3 regions of the Pseudomonas xanthosomatis genome follow, and region 2 is predicted to be linked to each of the others. Evidence: predicted binding sites of a transcription regulator. Region 2 holds the regulator's gene; each other region holds the start of a gene.
What was found. The regulator FliA, encoded in region 2, starts transcription of late flagellar genes. The targets are predictions, from matches to a motif close to CTAAAGTTTNNNNNNNNNNNGCCGNTAA.
Positions count from the first base shown of each region.

Region 1 (6,324 bases), 1.7 Mb from region 2:
CACACTGCGCGCTTTGGCGAGATCGAACAACGCGGCGCGGCGCTGACGCCCAAGGGCCGCCAGCTGTACGACCGCTTGCTGGATGCAACCCGTGCAGCCCTGGGCGGTGTACCGGCAGAGGCCAATGCCGAGCGCTACAACGCGCTGCTGGCGCAAATCTTCAGCGAGTTCCCGGATGACCTGGCGCAGATGCGTGAGCAGGGGTTGGCGTACTTCCGCTATTTCGCCACTGACAAGGGCCTGGCAGCCCGTGGGCAGCAGGGTCGGCCGAGCACTCTGCAGGGGCTGATCGACGCCGGGCACGTGCATTACGAGGCGCTGGTGTACGAGGACTTCTTGCCGGTGAGTGCGGCGGGGATCTTCCAGTCCAACCTGGGTGATGAAAGCCAGGCGCAGTACGGCAGCAATGCCAACCGCGAGGCGTTCGAGGCGGCGCTGGGGCTCAAGGTGCAGGATGAGCTGGCGCTGTATGCGCAGAGCGAGCAACGGTCGTTGCAGGCGTGTGCGCAGGCGTTGGGGTTAGCAGGTTTATAAAGTGATGTCCGCTTCGCGGGCAAGCCCGCTCCCACAGGGATAGGGACGACCGAGAGGTCTGCACAAATCCTGTGGGAGCGGGCTTGCCCGCGAAAGGGCCAGAACAGGCTGAACCGCGCTTACCTGACCCGGAACCGGTCCACTTCCTGGCGCAACTGCCCGGCCAAACCTTCCAGCTCACGGGCGGTATTGGCCAGCTCATTGGCCACATCACGCTGCTCGCTGTTGGCCTGGGCGATGCTTTGCAGGTTGCGGCTAAGCACCGTGGCGGTGCTGCTCTGCTCCTGGGTGGCGGTGCTGATGGCGGTGAACTGCTCGCCGGCGGCGCGGCTCTGCTCGTCGATGCGCGCCAGCGCCTCGGCCACCTTGTCGTTGCGCGTCAGCCCCTCCTGCATCAGCTTGTTGCCCTGCTCCAGCGTGCTGATGGCGTGGCCGGTCTGCTGCTGGATGCTGGCGATCATGCCAGAGATCTCGTCGGTGGCCTGGCGAGTACGCGCAGCCAGGCCACGCACCTCGTCGGCCACCACGGCAAAGCCACGGCCCTGCTCGCCGGCACGCGCGGCCTCGATGGCGGCGTTGAGCGCCAGCAGGTTGGTTTGCTCGGCAATCGCGGTAATGGTACCGACGATGCCGCCGATCTCCTGCGAGCGGGCACCCAGGGTGTCCATCACCGTGGCGGTGCCACCGAGGGACTCGGCGATCTGCTTGAGCGAGGCCGAGGCTTCGTCCATGGCGCTGCGGCCGATGCGGGTCTGCTGGGCGTTGTCGCGGGCCATGCGCTCGGTGCCGGCCATGTTGTCGGCGATGTTCGACGAGGTGGCGCTGAACTCCTCCACCGCACCGGCCATGCTGGTGATCTCGCCGGACTGCTGCTCCATGCCTTCGCAGGCGCCGGACGACAGACCCGACAGCGAACGGGCGCGGCTGGCCACCTGCTCGGAGGCGCTGCGAATGTGCTCGACCATGGTCGCCAGGGCGTCGCCCATCTTGTTGAAGCTGCGCGCCAGCTGGCCGATCTCGTCGTGGCTGGTGACGTTCAGGCGCGCGTTCAGGTCGCCGGCGCCCAGAGCTTCGGCCTGGCGCACCAGGTCGTCCAGCGGGCGCAGCTTGCGGCGCAGCAGCCACAGTGTGGCGGCCACGGCCAGCAGCATGGCCAGCAGGCTGCCGATGGCCAGGCGCGTACCGACGCTCCAGGTCACTTCGCGGATCTCTGCCTTGGGCATGCTGGCCACCACGGTCCAGGGGCCTTCGGCGAACGGCGCGCTGACACTGAACAAGTCCTGCTCGGCGTTGGCCGGCGGCACCAGCCACTGGCCCTGGTCGTCACGAATGGCCAGCGAGCCGGTTTCGCCGATACGGAAGCGCTTGAGGTTGGCGAACTGGGCGTTCTGCGCGTCGGTGTAGTCGAAACCGACGAACAATACCGCGATCACCCGCCCGCTGCTGTCGCTCACTGGCACGTAACGGGTCATGTAGTTGCGCTCGAACAGTACCGCACGGCCAACGTACATCTGCCCGGCCAGCAGCTTGGTGTAGGCCGGGTGCTGGCGGTCCAGCTGGGTGCCGATGGCACGGCTGCCGTCCTGCTTCTTCAGGTTGGTGCTGATGCGCACGAAGTCATCGCCGCTGCGCACGAACAGCGTGGCGATGCCCGCGGTCATCTGCTGGAATTCGTCGACCACCTGGAAGTCGTTGTTCAAGAGCTTGTCGCCCAGGTACAGCGCCGGGGTGGCGGCGCCGGCCACGTTGACCGTCTCGCCCGCGTGCAGGTTAAGGCCGGTGGCGAAACGTCGCTCGAACAGGCCGCTCAGGCGCTGGGTGTTGTCCTTGAGCGAACCGTGGAAGGTGTCGAGCTGGTCGGCCAACAGGCGCGCTTCACTGCCAAGGTGCTGCTGGCGGGTGGCGAGGTTGGCATCGTCCAGCGAACGCAGGGCGAACAGGGTACTGCCGGTGATCACCAGCGCCAGCACGATGGCGAGGGCGACACCCAGCTGCGAGGCGATTCGGACACGCGGTTGAGACATTGAAAGGCTCCTGGCAAGAGGCCGGGATCATCCTGATCACGCTGACCGCCCGCTTCATATGAACGGGTAATCGCGTCCTCTTCCGGGACGCTGGTGCCAGTGGATCGGCGGCGCTTGCGAATACTTGAGTGTCGGAGGGGGGTATTCGCAAACCTTTGCGATGTGAATTTGGGTTGAGGGCCCTATCGCCGGCAAGCCGGCTTATAGAACAAACTGCAACTCATTGATTTACACGGTCCCTGTGGGAAGGGGCCTTGCCGGGGCGCCGTCCGGTCGAGATGGGGCGCGAAGCGGCCCCAAGGCCTCGACCTCATGCAAAATTGCCGGGGCTGCTGCGCAGCCCATCTCGACCGGACGGCGCCCCGGCAAGGCCGCTTCCCACAGGGGCCATGGCGCATCTGCGAGACCAGTTCTCTGCGCGACAGCGCAGCCCGCAGGGCTGGGTGATCTCCTACAGGGCGACCCTCAACCCTGTGCCGACAGAATCTGCACATCCGGCAAATCCATCGCCGCCGCCTCGTCCTGCAAGAACAGGCTCAAGCGCCGCAAGCGCTCGCCGCCCGGCCGGGTGCGCGGCCACACCAGGTAGTAGTCCATGCCGCTGGCCACCGCCGTTGGCCAGGGCAGGCTCAGGCGGCGCTGGGCGACGTCCTCGGCGACCATCAGCAGGTCGCCCATGGAGATGCCATACCCCCGTGCGGCGGCAATCATGCCCAGCTCCAGGGTGTCGAACACCTGCCCGCCCTTGAGCGATACCGCATCGCCAAGCCCCATGCGCGCAAGCCAGGCGCGCCAGTCGCGCTTGTCGGGGGTGGGGTGCAGCAGTTCGATGCCGGCCAGGCGCCGTTCGTCCCAGGGCGCGTCGTCCAGCAGGTCCGGCGCCCCCACCGGGATCAGCAGCTCACTGAACAGCCGGCGCACCTCCCAGTCCGCCGGGAACACCCCGTCACTGAGCAACACCGCGCAGTCGAACGGCTCCTGGTTGAAGTCCACATGGTCGACGTCCATCCAGGCGCTGGTCAGCTGTACCTCGTTGCCCGGTTGCAAGTGGCGAAAGCGGCTCAACCGGGCCAGCAGCCAGCGCATGGTCAGGGTCGAGGGCGCCTTCATGCGCAGGATGTCATCTTCACCGCGCAAGGTATCGCAGGCCCGCTCCAGCGCGGCGAAGCCGTCACGCACGCCAGGCAGCAGCATGCGCGCGGCTTCGGTGAGCTGCAGGGTGCGGCCGTTGCGCACGAACAAGCGGCAGGCGAAGTGCTGCTCCAGCGTGCGGATATGCCGGCTGACCGCGCTCTGGGTGATCGACAGCTCGTCACCGGCGCGGGTGAAGGAACTCAGCCTGGCGGCAGCTTCGAATGCGCGCAGCGCATACAGCGGGGGCAGTTTTCGGGACATGGCGCACCTGTCATAGGGGGCCGTGGCGGCCTTTGGCAGAATCATACCGGCATGAGTCAAACTCATGGCAAGGATCGCTTTTATCCTTTTGTGCAAAGTTGACCCAGGCTTCAGAATCGACCGCTCGCCCACACCCGGAACAAGGACCACCCCATGCATGTCGCGCCCACCACCGAACTCAAGGCTCTGCTGCGCCTGGCCGGGCCGCTGATCGCCTCGCAACTGGCGCACATGCTGATGGTGCTGACCGACACCTTGATGATGGCCCGCATCAGCCCCCAGGCCCTGGCCGGCGGCGGCCTGGGGGCTGCGAGCTATTCGTTCGTGTCGATTTTCTGCTTAGGCATAATCGCGGCCGTGGGCACCCTGGTGGCGATCCGCAAGGGCGCCAACGACACCGAGGGCGCTACGCGCCTGGCGCAGAACGGCCTGTGGCTGGCCTGGGGCCTGGCCCTGGCGGCGGCGCTGGTGCTGTGGAACCTCAAGCCTGCGCTGCTGCTGTTCGGCCAGCAGCCGGACAACGTCGAGGCGGCCATGCAGTTCCTTACCCTGCTGCCGCTGGCCCTGCCCGGCTACCTGACGTTCATGGCCCTGCGCGGTTTCACCAGCGCCCTGGGGCGTTCGACCCCGGTGATGGTCATCAGCCTGGTGGGCACGGTGCTCAACTATCTGTTCAACCACGCGCTGATCGAGGGCATCTTCGGCCTGCCCAAGCTGGGGCTGATGGGTATCGGCCTGGTGACGGCGGTGGTGTCGCTGGGCATGGCGGTGTCGCTGGCACTGTATATCCGCTGGCACAAGGCCTATGCCGACTACCCGCTGCGCAAGGGCCTGTCGCGGCCTTCGCTGGCGGCGCTGCGCGAGCTGTGGCGGCTGGGGCTGCCGATCGGTGGCACCTACATGGTCGAGGTCGGCCTGTTCGCCTTCGCCGCACTGTGCATGGGCGTGCTGGGCAGTACCGAGCTTGCGGCGCACCAGATCGCCCTGCAGATCGTCTCTACCGCGTTCATGGTGCCGACCGGGCTTTCGTATGCGGTAACCATGCGCGTGGGCCTTTACTACGGCGCCGGCAACCTGCTGGCGGCACGCAGCGCCGGGCGCGTGGGCATCAGCTTTGGCGCGGTGCTGATGCTGGTGTTCGCCGGGTTGTTCCTGGTACTGCCGGACAACCTGGTGGGCCTGCTGGTGAACCGCGACGACCCGGCCTTTGCGGCGATCTTCCAGTTGGCGGTGCAACTGGTGATGGTGGCGGCGTGGTTCGAGCTGTTCGATGGCGTGCAGACCATCGCCATGGGCTCGATCCGCGGGCTCAAGGATGCGCGCACCACCTTCCTGATCGGTGCGGTGTGCTACTGGCTGGTGGGCGCGCCGGCGGCCTGGCTGTTCGCCTTTACCCTGGGGGGCGGGGCGCCGGGGATCTGGTGGGGGCTGGCGTTGGGGCTGGCCTGTGCTTCGGTTGCGCTGACCTTTGCCTTCGAATGGCGGATGAAGCGGATGATTGGCCGCGCCCAAGCCATGAAGACCGCCGCCGCTCCTACAGGCTCTCTACCAGGCGGGGCTTTGCGGCCTGCTGCAGGTACTCGATCAACTCGGCCACCGGCAGCGGGCGGCTGACCAGAAAGCCCTGCACCTGATCGCAACCGAACCCGCGCAGCAGCGCCATCTGCTCGTCGCTCTCGACCCCTTCGGCGACCACTTCGAGGTTGAGGTTGTGGGCCAGGTTGATCATCGCGTGCACCAGCTTGCGGTTCTCTTCACGCTGCTCCATGCCGCCGACGAAGCTGCGGTCGACCTTGAGCAGGGTGATCGGCAGGCTGTTCAGGTGCACGAACGATGAGAACCCGGTACCGAAGTCATCCAGCGAAAAACGCACGCCCAGGCGACCCAGTGCGTCCATGGTCTGGCGCACCAGCTCGTTGCGGCGCATCACTGCGGTTTCGGTCAGCTCGAACTCCAGCCAGCGCGCATCCACGCCGTGCTCGACGATCAAGCGGCTCAGGGTGGCCAGCAGCTGGCTGTCCTGGAACTGCCGGAAGCTCAGGTTCACCGCCATGTGCAGCGGCGCCAGGCCGCTTTCGCGCAGGGCCTGCATGGCTTTCAAGGCGCGCGCGATCACCCAGTAGCCCAGCGGCACGATCAGCCCGCTCTGCTCGGCCAGCGGCACGAACTCGCTGGGCGGCAGCAGGCCGCGTTCGGGGTGGTTCCAGCGCACCAGGGCTTCGAGGCCGACGATGCGGCCATCGGCCAGGTTCAAACGTGGCTGGTAATGCAGCTCCAGCTCGTCACGGCGCAGGGCGCGGCGCAGCTCGCTTTCCAGGTCGGCGAGGCTGCGCGCGTTGCGGTTGATGCGCTCGTTGAACACGTGGAAGGT
Region 1 covers NZ_CP077075.1:607,832-614,155, reverse strand. The annotation lists gene hglS (2-oxoadipate dioxygenase/decarboxylase HglS) at 1-534, shown strand, start outside; gene KSS93_RS02695 (methyl-accepting chemotaxis protein) at 654-2,558, opposite strand; gene KSS93_RS02690 (LysR substrate-binding domain-containing protein) at 3,024-3,953, opposite strand; gene KSS93_RS02685 (NorM family multidrug efflux MATE transporter) at 4,107-5,567, shown strand; gene KSS93_RS02680 (putative bifunctional diguanylate cyclase/phosphodiesterase) at 5,488-6,324, opposite strand, start outside.
Region 1: KSS93_RS02695 (methyl-accepting chemotaxis protein) is a predicted target of FliA. The motif match lies at 2,660-2,687, and genes of this name have one in related genera.

Region 2 (6,324 bases):
GCAGCCGGCGCGCTGGCGCTGAAGCTGCTGGCCGGCGCCGGGCTGCTGGCAGCTGGCGCTGCGGCAGGTGCCGGGCTTGAGTAAGCGCTGAAACGGCGGTTGCTGCGCGAGATGGTGTGGACCTTCTCGCACAGCATCTGCTGGACCTTTTGCGGGTTGCGCGAGATGTCTTCGAAGTTTTTCGGCAGGTAATCGACGGCACCGGCATCCAGCGCATCCAGGGTGACCCGGGCGCCTTCATGGGTGAGCGAGGAGAACATAAGCACCGGCGTCGGGCAACGCTGCATGATGTGCCGTACCGCGGTGATGCCGTCCATCATGGGCATTTCATAGTCCATGGTGATGACATCGGGCTTGAGCGACAGCGCCTGGTCGATCGCTTCCTTGCCGTTGGTCGCGGTGCCCACGACCTGGATGGTCGGGTCAGCCGAGAGAATTTCCGAGACACGGCGGCGGAAGAAACCGGAATCATCCACCACCAGGACCTTGACTGCCATAAACACTCCATTAGGTGGCGCACCCGCCAGGGCGCGCCACCAGAATCAAATACGCCGCGCGGCGTAACGCTTGAGCATGCTCGGGACGTCGAGGATCAGCGCAATGCGGCCGTCACCGGTAATGGTGGCGCCGGACATGCCTGGCGTGCCCTGCAGCATCTTGCCCAGCGGCTTGATCACCACTTCTTCCTGGCCCACCAGCTGGTCGACCACAAAGCCTATGCGCTGGGTGCCGACCGAGAGGATGACCACGTGACCTTCGTGCTGCTCCTCGTGCGCCTGGTCCTGGACCAGCCAGCGCTTGAGGTAGAACAGCGGCAGCGCCTTGTCGCGCACGATCACCACTTCCTGGCCATCGACCACGTTGGTGCGCGACAGGTCGAGGTGGAAGATCTCGTTGACGTTGACCAGCGGGAAAGCGAACGCCTGATTGGCCAGCATCACCATCAGGGTCGGCATGATCGCCAGGGTCAGCGGCACCTTGATGACGATCTTCGAACCCTGGCCCTTGGCCGAGAAGATGTTGATCGAGCCGTTGAGCTGGGAAATCTTGGTCTTCACCACGTCCATGCCGACACCGCGGCCGGACACGTCGGAAATCTCGGTCTTGGTCGAGAAGCCCGGGGCGAAGATCAGGTTGTAGCAGTCCGACTCGCTCAGGCGGTCGGCCGCGTCCTTGTCCATCAGGCCCTTTTCCACGGCCTTGGCACGCAGCACGCTTGGGTCCATGCCCTTGCCGTCGTCAGAGATCGACAGCAGGATGTGGTCGCCTTCCTGCTCGGCCGACAGCACCACGCGGCCGGTACGGGCCTTGCCCGAAGCCTCGCGTTCGTCGGGCATCTCGACACCGTGGTCGACTGCGTTGCGCACCAAGTGCACCAGCGGGTCGGCCAGGGCTTCGACCAGGTTCTTGTCGAGGTCGGTCTCTTCACCGACCAGCTCCAGGTTGATCTCTTTCTTGAGCTGGCGGGCCAGGTCGCGAACCAGGCGCGGGAAGCGCCCGAAGACCTTCTTGATCGGCTGCATGCGGGTCTTCATGACTGCGGTCTGCAGGTCGGCGGTGACCACGTCGAGGTTGGACACGGCCTTGGACATGGCCTCGTCGCCGCTGTTCAGGCCCAGGCGCACCAGGCGGTTACGCACCAGTACCAGCTCGCCGACCATGTTCATGATCTCGTCCAGGCGCGCGGTGTCCACACGTACGGTAGTTTCCGCTTCGCTGGCGCCGTGTTTTTCGGCGGCAGGTGCAGGTGCGCGGGCCGGGGCCGGGGCCGGGGCCGGAGCGGCAGCAGGCTTGGCCGCAGCAGCGGCTGCCGGAGCAGGTGCCGGCTTGGCGGCAGGCGCGGCGTCGGCTTTCGGCGCAGCAGCCACCGCCGCAGCAGCAGGGGCTTCGGCAGTTGCCGCAGCGCCACCGAACTTGCCCTTGCCATGCAACTGGTCGAGCAGCGCTTCGAATTCGTGCTCGCTGATGTCGTCACCGGCAGGCGCGGCAGCAGGTGCTGCACTGGCAGCCGGCAACGAGTCGACCGCGAAGTTACCCTTGCCGTGCAACTGGTCGAGCAGCGACTCGAACTCGGCGTCGGTGATTTCGTCACTGCCGGCAGCCGGCGCTGCGGCCGGTGCACTGGCCGGTGCTTGCGCACTGAACTGGCCCTTGCCATGCAACTGGTCGAGCAGCGATTCGAACTCGGCGTCGGTGATTTCGTCACCGTTGCCGCTGACCACTTCGCCCTGCATCTGCTCGTGCACGGCCGCTTCGGCCTTGACCGCGTCCAGCGAGTCGAGCAGTTGCTCGAACTCGGTGTCGGTAATGTCTGCCTCGGCGGCGACTTCGGCCACCGGCTCAGGCGCCGCCGCAGGGGCAGGCGCCTCGGCACCGCCGGGCTCGGCCAGGCGCGACAGCGCGGCCAGCAGCTCCGGGGTGGCTGGGGTGATGTCGCTGCGCTCGCGCACCTGGCCAAACATGCTGTTGACCGTGTCGAGTGCCTCGAGCACCACATCCATCAGTTCCGCGTCGACCCGGCGCTCACCTTTGCGCAGGATGTCGAACACGTTCTCGGCGATGTGGCAGCACTCCACCAGCTCGTTGAGCTGGAGGAAGCCGGCGCCCCCTTTTACAGTGTGGAAACCGCGGAAAATCGCATTGAGCAGGTCCGCATCGTCAGGCCGGCTTTCCAGCTCGACCAGTTGCTCGGACAGTTGCTCGAGGATTTCGCCGGCTTCTACCAGGAAATCCTGGAGGATTTCTTCATCGGCGCCGAAGCTCATTAAACGTGCTCCTTAAAAACCCAGGCTGGACAGCAGATCGTCGACATCGTCCTGACTGGACACGACGTCTTCACGCTTATCGGCATGAATCTGCGGACCTTCACCCCGAGTCGGATGTTTTTCTTGATCTTTTTCAGCACGCAGCTGCTGGTGGTCATGTTCGATACCGGCAAAGCGGTCGACCTGGCTGGCCATCAGCACGAGCTTGAGCAGATTGCTTTCGACTTCGGTGACCAAGGCGGTCACCCGTTTGATCACCTGGCCGGTGAGATCCTGATAATCCTGGGCCAGGACGATATCGTTGAGGTGGCTGGAGACTTTCTGGTTACCTTCGGCGCTTTGCGTCAGGAAACTGTCGACCCGCTTGACCAGCTCACGGAATTCAGGCGCTGCCACCTCGCGGCGCATGAAGCGCTGCCAGTCGGCGGACAGGCTCTGGGCCTCGGCGGCGAGGTCGTTGAGCACCGGGGTGCACGCCTCCGCCAGATCCATGGTGCGGTTGGCCGCACCTTCGGTGAGGCGAACCACGTAGGAGAGGCGCTCGGTGGCATCGGTGATCTGCGACACTTCCTCGGCCTGCGGCATGGCCGGGTCGATCTGGAAGTTGACGATTGCACTGTGCAGTTCGCGGGTGAGCTTGCCGACTTCCTGATACAGCCCGCGGTCGCGGGTCTGGTTCAGTTGGTGGATCAGTTGCACCGCATCACCGAACCGGCCGCGCTCGAGGCTTTCGACCAGTTCCTGGGCATGCTTCTTCAGGGTAGTTTCGAACTCACCCAGAGAGTTGTTGGTTGACTCCATTGCGCCCCCTGACGTGACTCAGCCGTTGACGCGTTCGAAGATCTTCTCGATCTTTTCTTTGAGCGCCTGGGCGGTGAATGGCTTGACCACGTAACCGTTGACGCCGGCCTGGGCGGCTTCGATGATCTGCTCGCGCTTGGCTTCGGCGGTGACCATCAGCACCGGCAGGTGCTTGAGGCGCTCATCTGCACGCACGGCGCGCAGCAGGTCGATACCGGTCATGCCGGGCATGTTCCAGTCGGTTACCAGGAAATCGAAGTTCTCGCTGTTGAGCATCGGCAGTGCCGTGTTGCCGTCATCAGCTTCCTTGACGTTGGTGAACCCCAGGTCACGCAACAGGTTCTTGATGATCCGCCGCATCGTCGAAAAGTCGTCAACGATGAGGATTTTCATGTCTTTGTTCAATTAGACCTCCAAGCAGTCTTTAACGCGCTCGGCGCCGAGCGCGCGCTCAATCAATTCGGCACTACAAAAAACGACTGCATCGAACCGGGGTTCAACGCGCCCGCCATTCCCCAAGGCGGCTGCGCAGACGCGCGGCGCACTGGCTGTGCAGCTGGCTGACCCGCGATTCGCTGACCCCCAGGACCTCACCGATTTCCTTGAGGTTCAGCTCTTCGTCGTAGTACAGCGCCAGCACCAGGCGTTCACGCTCCGGCAGGTTGGCGATCGCATCGGCCAGCGCACCCTGGAAGCGCTCGTCTTCCAGGTCACGCGACGGCTCCAGCTGCCCGCTCGCTCCATCCTCGTGCAACCCCTCGTGTTCGCCGTCCTGCAAAAGGTCGTCGAAACTGAACAGGCGGCTGCCCAAGGTATCGTTCAAAATCCCGTAGTAATCATCGAGACTCAATTGGAGTTCGGCAGCAACCTCGTGATCTTTAGCGTCACGGCCCGATCTTGCTTCAACAGCGCGAATTGCGTCGCTGACCATGCGCGTGTTGCGGTGCACCGAACGAGGTGCCCAATCACCCTTGCGCACCTCGTCGAGCATGGCGCCGCGGATGCGGATACCTGCGTAGGTTTCGAAGCTGGCACCCTTGCTGGCGTCGTACTTGTTGGCGACTTCCAGCAGGCCGATCATGCCGGCCTGGATCAGATCTTCGACCTGCACGTTGGCCGGCAGGCGCGCCAGCAGGTGGTAGGCGATGCGCTTGACCAGCGGCGCGTAACGTTCCACCAGCTCGTACTGGGCGTCCTTGGACGCCTTGCTGTACATCTTGAAACCGCTCGCACTCATAGCACCGGCCCCGCACTGGTGGGTTGTACCAGACGCTCGACGAAGAACTCCAGGTGCCCGCGCGGGTTGGCAGGCAGCGGCCAGCTGTCGACCTTCTGCGCGATGGCCTTGAAGGCCAGCGCACACTTGGACCGAGGGAAGGCCTCGTAGACCGCCCGCTGCTTCTGCACAGCCTTGCGCACGCATTCGTCGTAAGGCACCGCGCCGACGTATTGTAGGGCGACGTCGAGGAAGCGGTCCGTGACCTTGGTCAACTTGGCGAACAGGTTGCGCCCTTCCTGCGGGCTCTGGGCCATGTTGGCCAGCACGCGGAAACGGTTCATGCCGTAGTCGCGGTTGAGCAGCTTGATCAGCGCGTAGGCGTCGGTGATCGAGGTGGGCTCGTCGCACACCACCAGCAGCACCTCTTGCGCGGCGCGGACAAAGCTGACTACCGAGTCACCGATACCTGCAGCGGTGTCGATCACCAGCACGTCGAGGTTGTCACCGATCTCGCTGAAGGCCTGAATGAGCCCGGCGTGCTGCGCCGGGGCCAGGTGCACCATGCTCTGGGTGCCAGAGGCGGCCGGCACGATGCGTACACCGCCCGGGCCCTGCAACAGCACGTCGCGCAGCTCGCAGCGGCCTTCGATGACATCGGCCAGGGTGCGTTTTGGGGTGAGACCGAGCAACACGTCGACATTGGCCAGGCCCAGGTCGGCGTCGAGCAGCATGACCCGGCGGCCGAGTTCAGCCAGCGCCAGGGACAGGTTCACTGAAACGTTGGTCTTGCCGACGCCACCTTTGCCACCGGTGACGGCGATCACCTGTACGGGATGCATGCTACCCATGTCTGTTGTTTACCTTGTCTCGCTTGAACCCAAGCCACATGAGGGGCTGAACGCTCGCGGCCATGGACCGGCCGGGCAACCCCATGATGTAGGTACTTTGCACAGTATTCACCCTCAACCCGCCCGTTTGCCGGGGTTGTGGTAGAGATCAGCGAACATGTCGGCCATTGCCTCCTCGCTGGGCTCGTCCTGCATCTGCACGCTCACCGCACGGCTGACCAGCTGGTGCTTGCGCGGCAATTGCAGGTCATCCGGAATGCGCGGGCCATCGGTCAGGTAGGCCACCGGCAGTTCGTGGCTGATGGCCAGGCTCAGCACTTCGCCGAGGCAGGCCGTTTCGTCCAGTTTGGTCAGGATGCACCCTGCCAGCCCACAGCGCTTGTAGCTGTGATAAGCGGCAGTCAGCACCTGCTTCTGGCTGGTGGTTGCCAGCACCAGGTAGTTCTTCGAGGCGATGCCGCGGCCAGCCAGGGTTTCCAGCTGCATGCGCAGGGCCGGGTCGCTGGCCTGCAGGCCCGCGGTATCGATCAGCACCACGCGCTTGCGCAGCAGCGGCTCCAGGGCCTGGGCCAGCGACTCGCCCGGGTCGACGTAGGTGACAGGCACGTTGAGGATACGGCCCAAGGTCTTGAGCTGCTCCTGGGCGCCGATACGGAAGCTGTCCATGCTCACCAGTGCCAGGTTGTTGGCA
Region 2 covers NZ_CP077075.1:4,902,327-4,908,650, forward strand. The annotation lists gene KSS93_RS21600 (protein-glutamate methylesterase/protein-glutamine glutaminase) at 1-497, opposite strand, end outside; gene KSS93_RS21605 (chemotaxis protein CheA) at 543-2,765, opposite strand; gene KSS93_RS21610 (protein phosphatase CheZ) at 2,778-3,566, opposite strand; gene KSS93_RS21615 (chemotaxis response regulator CheY) at 3,585-3,959, opposite strand; gene fliA (RNA polymerase sigma factor FliA) at 4,063-4,803, opposite strand; gene fleN (flagellar synthesis regulator FleN) at 4,800-5,633, opposite strand; gene flhF (flagellar biosynthesis GTPase FlhF) at 5,748-6,324, opposite strand, start outside.

Region 3 (6,324 bases), 1.8 Mb from region 2:
AGCGCACCGAGGTCGAGCGCCCAGGGGCCCGGGTGTTCGGCCAGCAGTGCCAGCAGGGCGGTGTGGGTGTCGCGCGCCTCGAAAATGGTCAGGTCACCGGCAATGGCCAGGCACGCAGGCAGGTTTTCGGTGCCGGGGCGCAGCGTGAGGCTGGCCATCAGCCCACCAGCTTTTCTACGGCAGCCAGTAACTGCTGTGGCTGGAACGGCTTGACCATCCAGGCCTTGGCACCTGCGGCCTGGCCCTCGGCTTTCTTGCTCTGCTCGCTTTCGGTGGTGAGCATCATGATCGGCGTGAAGCGGTATTCGCTACGCGCTTTCAGTGCCTTGACCAGGCCGATGCCGTCCAACCGGGGCATGTTCACGTCGCTGATGATCAGGTTGACCTTCTGCCCGGTCAGCTTGGCCAGCGCATCCTGCCCGTCGCACGCTTCTATGATGGTGTGGCCGGCGCCAGCGAGGCTGATGCGCACCAGTTGGCGCATGGAGGCCGAGTCGTCGACGATCAGAATGGTTTTGGCCATGGTCGTGGTTACCTGAGAGGGTTAGAAGAAGGTGAGTTCGGCAGCATCGCTCGGGGAGTGCTGGCCGCTGCGCTCTTCACGGGTGGTGAAGCGCTCGCGCTGGCCGCGTAGCCAGGCGTCGATGTCGGCCAGCTTCGGGTCATTGGCCGCGAGGGCGGCCAGCAGTTCGCCAAGGTCGATGGCGACATGGTCGAGCACCTGGTCCACGCGGTCCTGGAACTGCAGGTTGACCAGAATCGCCTGGATGTCCTGTTGGGTGGTGCGGGTGTCCTGCTGCAATTCCCTGGAGGCCTGGTCGAGGGCCTTGAGGTTGCCGCCCAGGCCTTCGATCACCTCGTCGAGCAGTTGCTGCAGGTGCGCAAGGTCTGCCTGGTCATGGGCGCTGAGCGCCTCGGCCGATTCGATGCTGGTCTGGATGGCGTGGTTGATTTCGCCGACCTTGGCGTCCATCGACTGCCCGGTGGTGGCCGACAGTTGCGACAGTTTGCGCACTTCGTCGGCCACCACCGAGAAGCCCCGGCCATAGTCGCCGGCGCGGGCCGCTTCGATGGCGGCGTTGAGGGCCAGCAGGTTGGTCTGGTTGGCGATTTCCTGGACATGCCGTGCCATCTGCTGCAACTGGCCGGTGTAGCTGTCCAGGTGGCTGATGCTTTGCAGCACGGCGCTTTGGCGTTGGCCGCGGCTGGCAAAGGCGTCGGTCACCTGCTGCAGTTGCCCGCTGCAGCGGCGCAGGCCGTCGCCGACACCGTCCTGCTCGGTGCTGCGGGCGGCAGCATCGAGCGACGCGTCCAGGCGTTGGTGGATGGCCGCAAAGCGCTCCAGCAGCCCGCCGATGTTGTCGGCCACCAGCAAACGGCTTTGTTGCAGGCCGTCGGTCCAGGCAGCGGCAGCTTGCGGCAGCAGCTGTAACAGCGGGTGTTGATGGCCAGGGCTGGCCTCAGGCGGCGTGTTTTCCTGGGCGGGGATGGCGCAGGCCACCGGGCGGGGGCGCAGCAGCAGGGTCGCAAGCACGATGGCGGCCAGCGCCAACAGGCCCAGCCAGAGCATGCCGGTGAACAGTGCCGTGGCGCATAGCGCTGTGCCGATCCATATGACGAGATACATCCGCATTCCGCTGCGCTGCCTTTTTCAGGTTACGAGCGCAGATGGTACTAGCTGACTTTTGACGTCAAAATCGGGACAGCCCTTAATCCGACCGTTAAGTCATGCAGGCATGCCTGGCCAGGGGAGCGCCTTTTATTTGATTGAGTGGTCAGGTAAACCAGAGAAGAGCGCCAGTGGCTGCGGAGTACGGGCTGTCGCGTTTTGTCGCAGGGTAGGGGGCAAGATCGCTTAAGGGTTAGGAGTATGGCTTAAGCCATTGGTGTGGTGGCAATGTGCCTGGCCACTTAAGCAAAACGCCTGCGGTGGGCGCCGCAGGCGTTCGTGACAACCGGCCGATCAGTCGCGCCAGTGGCGCTTGTGCTTGCGGTGGCCGTAGTGATGGCCGCGGTCGTAGTGGCGACGGTCGTCGTAGCCGCGGCGGTAGCGGCGGTCGTCGCGGCGCTCGTCTTCGTCGGCCTTGTTGCCCATGTAGTTACCCAGCGCGCCACCGGCGCCGCCGCCTGCTGCTGCACCGATGTAGCTGCCGGTGGTACCGCCTATGGAGCGGCCGACCACGTTACCGCCTGCGGCGCCCAGCGCGCCACCGATGGCGGCCTCGCCACGCTGGCGCTTGTCGGCACCCAGGGCACCGCCGGCCGCACCACCCAGGCCGGCACCGATGGCACCGCCTGTGCTGCCACCGATGGAGTTGCCCACCACGGAGCCCAGTACCCCACCCAATGCGCCGCCAATGCCGGCCTCGGTGGTGCCGCCTGCCATGGCCACGCCGCTGAGCAAGCTGAAAGACAACAACAGAATCGAGGAGTACTTCTTCATCAAGAGAGCCTCAAATGGATGACGAGGCGGAATTTGAGGCCGGGCGAGGCGGCTGGCAACGGAAATCCGACGAGTAGCACGAGTTGTACACAATTCTCTAAGTTATTGAATTATGTATGAAACTTTCTCGAAAATCGGCTGTCCGAGGTATTTATGACAAAGCCCTGATCCGTTGCGGACAGGGCTTTTTTTGTGTGTTTCTGGCAAGGGCCCCATCGCCGGCAAGCCGGCTCTCATGAACAAACTGCAACTCATTGATTTAACACCGTCCCTGTGGGAAGCGGCCTTGTGTCGCGATGGGCTGCGCAGCAGCCCCGGCAATTTTGCATGAGGCCGAGACCTTGGGGCCGCTTCGCGCCCCATCGCGACACAAGGCCGCTTCCCACGAGACCGTGGCGCATCTGCGAGACCCGTTCTCTGCGCAACAGCGCAGCCCTACAGGGCTGTGTGGTCTCCTACAGGGAAATGCATAGCCTGTAGGAGCCAGCTTGCCGGCGATGGGGCCCTTGTTCTTTCAGATGATCCGCCCGTCGTCCCGCGCCCGCTCCAGCTTGATGGCGATGAACTTTGAAGTTGGCGTATGGCTGCCGTCGCCGATGCTCTCCAGCGGCACCAGCGGGTTCACCTCGGGGTAATAGGCGGCGGCCTGGCCGGCGGGTATGTCGAAGGCCAGCAGGGTGAAACCATGCACCCGGCGTACATGCTCGTCGCCCCACAGCGAGACGATGTCGACCTTCTGCCCCGGCTGGAAGCCCAGGCGGATGATGTCGGCCTCGTTGGCGAACAGCACGTCACGCTGGCCGCGTACCCCGCGATAGCGGTCGTCCATGCCGTAGATGGTGGTGTTGTACTGATCGTGAGAGCGCATCGACTGCATGATCAGGTCCGGCAACTGGCCGCTGGCGCGTACTCGCTCGTCCAGCAGACTGTCGGGCAGCAGGTTGGCCTTGAAGTTGGCGCGGCCGGTGGCGGTCTTCCACTGGCGGCTGCCGGCACTGTTGCCCAGGTAGAAGCCGCCCGGCAGTTCCAGGCGCTGGTTGAAGTCGGCAAAGCCCGGGATGGTGTCGGCGATCAGGTCGCGGATGCGCGCGTAGTCGGCCACCAGCCAGTGCCAGTCCACCGGTTGCTTGCCCAGGGTGGCGGCGGCAATGCCGGCCACCACCGCAGGCTCCGAGCGCATCTGCCGCGACAGTGGCTTGAGCTGGCCGTTGGAGGCGTGAACCATGCTGAACGAGTCTTCCACGGTCACTGCCTGCGGGCCTTCGCCCTGCTGGTCGATGTCGGTGCGGCCCAGGCACGGCAGAATCAGCGCCTGCTTGCCGTGGATCAGGTGGCTGCGGTTGAGCTTGGTGCTGATCTGCACGGTCAGCTCGCAGTTGCGCAGGGCCTGGGCGGTGCGCTCGGTGTCCGGGGTGGCCTGGGCAAAGTTGCCGCCCAGCCCGATGAACACCTTGGCCCGGCCTTCTAGCATCGCGTGGATCGCCTCGACGGTGTTATGGCCGTTGTGGCGTGGCACCTGGAAGCCAAAGCGCTTTTCGATGGCATCGAGCAGGAACACCGGCGGGCGCTCGTTGATGCCCATGGTGCGGTCGCCCTGCACGTTGCTGTGGCCGCGCACCGGGCACAGGCCGGCACCCGGTGCGCCGATGTTGCCGCGCAGCATCTGCAGGTTGACGATTTCCTGGATGGTCGGCACCGAGTGGCGGTGCTGGGTGATACCCATGGCCCAGCACATGATTACCCGCTTGCCCTTGCAGTACATGCGCGCCGACAGCTCGATGTCGGCCAGGGTCAGGCCCGACTGCGCCTGGATCTGCTCCCACGAGGTGGCGTCGACCGCTGCCAGGTATTCATCGACCCCATGGCCGTGCTCGGCGATGAAGGCGTGATCGAAGATCGCCGGCTCGCCTGCGGCCTGGGCTTCACGTTCCCACTGCAGCACGAACTTGGCCATGCCGCGCAGCAGCGCCATGTCGCCGCCCAGGGCCGGGCGGAAGAACGCCGTGTTGGTCGGGCGGTCGCTGTTGGTGAGCATTTCCAGCGGGTTTTGTGGGTGCTGGAAGCGCTCCAAGCCACGTTCTTTCAGCGGGTTCACGCACACCACCTGGGCGCCGCGTTTTACCGCATCGCGCAGCGGGTCGAGCATGCGCGGGTGGTTGGTGCCGGGGTTCTGGCCCCAGACGAAGATCGCATCGGCGTGTTCGAAGTCGTCATAGGTGACCGTGCCCTTGCCCACCCCGACGCTCTGGCCCAGGGCCACGCCGCTGGCCTCGTGGCACATGTTCGAGCAGTCGGGGAAGTTGTTGGTGCCATAGGCACGCACGAACAGCTGGTACAGGTAGGCCGCCTCGTTACTGGCGCGGCCCGAGGTGTAGAACTCGGCCTGGTCGGGGGATTCGAGGCGGTTCAGGTGCTCGGCAATCAGCGCAAAGGCGGCGTCCCAGGCGATCGGCTGGTAGCGGTCGCTGGCCGGGTCGTAGACCATCGGCTCGGTCAGGCGGCCCTGGTATTCGAGCCAGTAGTCGCTCTGCCCGAGCAGCGCGCTGACGCTGTAGCGGGCGAAGAACGCCGCATCCACCCGGCGCTTGGTGGCTTCCCAGTTGACCGCCTTGGCGCCGTTTTCACAGAACTTGACCATGCCGCTTTCGGGTGAGTCGCCCCAGGCGCAGCCCGGGCAGTCGAAGCCGCCGTTCTGGTTGGTCTTGAGCAGGGCGCGGATGTTCTTCAGCGCGTTGTCGCTGCCAACCCAGGCCTTGGCCACGCTCTTGAGCGCGCCCCAGCCGCCGGCAGGGCCGGGGTAGGGCTGGTAGCGAGGGGTGGAGGCGGGGGCGTTGTCCGGCAGTTTTTCGTAGGAGGTCACGGCTTTTACTACTCCGCCGCTGGGCTGAACACCCGCGGTGCACTGTGTTTGGGCAAATGAATGAGGTTGAGGTTGTGCTTGCGCGCCCACTGCAGGGCAAGGCCGGTGGGGGCCGAGAGGCTGACCAGGGTCTGGATACCGGCGCGCAGCACTTTCTGGATCAGCTCCAGGCTGCAGCGGCTGGTGACGATGGCCAGGCCCCCGGCAGTGTCGATGCGCTGGCGCAGCAGGGCGCCGATCAGCTTGTCCAGGGCGTTGTGCCGGCCAATGTCCTCGCGGCCCAGCAGCAGTTGGCCGTCGCGGTCCATGAACAGCGCCGCGTGTACCGCGCCGCAGTGCTGGCCCAGGGGCTGGAAGGCATCGATGCGCTGGCGCAGGTCCTTGAGCCAATGCACCGGTGGCAGGGGCGCGCCGGGCAGCACGTTCAGCTCCGGCAGGGCCTGCTCCAGGGCCTCGACACCGCACAGGCCGCAGCCACTGGTGCCGGCCAGCTGGCGGCGCTGGTCCTTGAGGTTCCAGAAGGCGCGGCTGGAGATTTCCAGGTCGGCGTACAACGCCGAACCGCTGCCGGACAGCTTCACGTCATAGATTTCGTCGGTGCTGCCGACGATGCCGCTGCCCACGCTGAAACCCACGGCAAAGTCTTCGAGGTCGGTGGGGCTGACCAGCATCACCGCCTGGTTGAGGCCGTTGTAGACGATGGCCAGGGCCACTTCCTCGGCCAGCGGCGTGCTGCTGCGCTCAGCATCGTCGAGCTGCACGTAGTCGTAGGTGTTGCTGGCAGCGGGCAGGGCCAGTGGCGTGGAGGCTGCGCAGACCGGGGGTTTGCTTTGCATCGGGCGAAGTGACCGGCGGCTATTTGATAGCACCAGCCTAGGCCGCCAGGGGGCGCGCGTCTAATCGCTAGGGTCTATGCCTTGATAGACCGCGTCGATTGGTCGCAGTGGGGCGGGTTCGGCCAGTCTGGCCTAGACTTCTGCTTCCATTGATCCAGCATCCAGGGAGCGCCACATGAGCCTGT
Region 3 covers NZ_CP077075.1:763,407-769,730, forward strand. The annotation lists gene KSS93_RS03375 (STAS domain-containing protein) at 1-158, opposite strand, end outside; gene KSS93_RS03380 (response regulator) at 158-523, opposite strand; gene KSS93_RS26625 (methyl-accepting chemotaxis protein) at 545-1,633, opposite strand; gene KSS93_RS03390 (YMGG-like glycine zipper-containing protein) at 1,964-2,443, opposite strand; gene KSS93_RS03395 (FdhF/YdeP family oxidoreductase) at 2,958-5,303, opposite strand; gene fdhD (formate dehydrogenase accessory sulfurtransferase FdhD) at 5,312-6,139, opposite strand; gene lysM (peptidoglycan-binding protein LysM) at 6,315-6,324, shown strand, end outside.
Region 3: KSS93_RS26625 (methyl-accepting chemotaxis protein) is a predicted target of FliA. The motif match lies at 1,686-1,713, and genes of this name have one in related genera.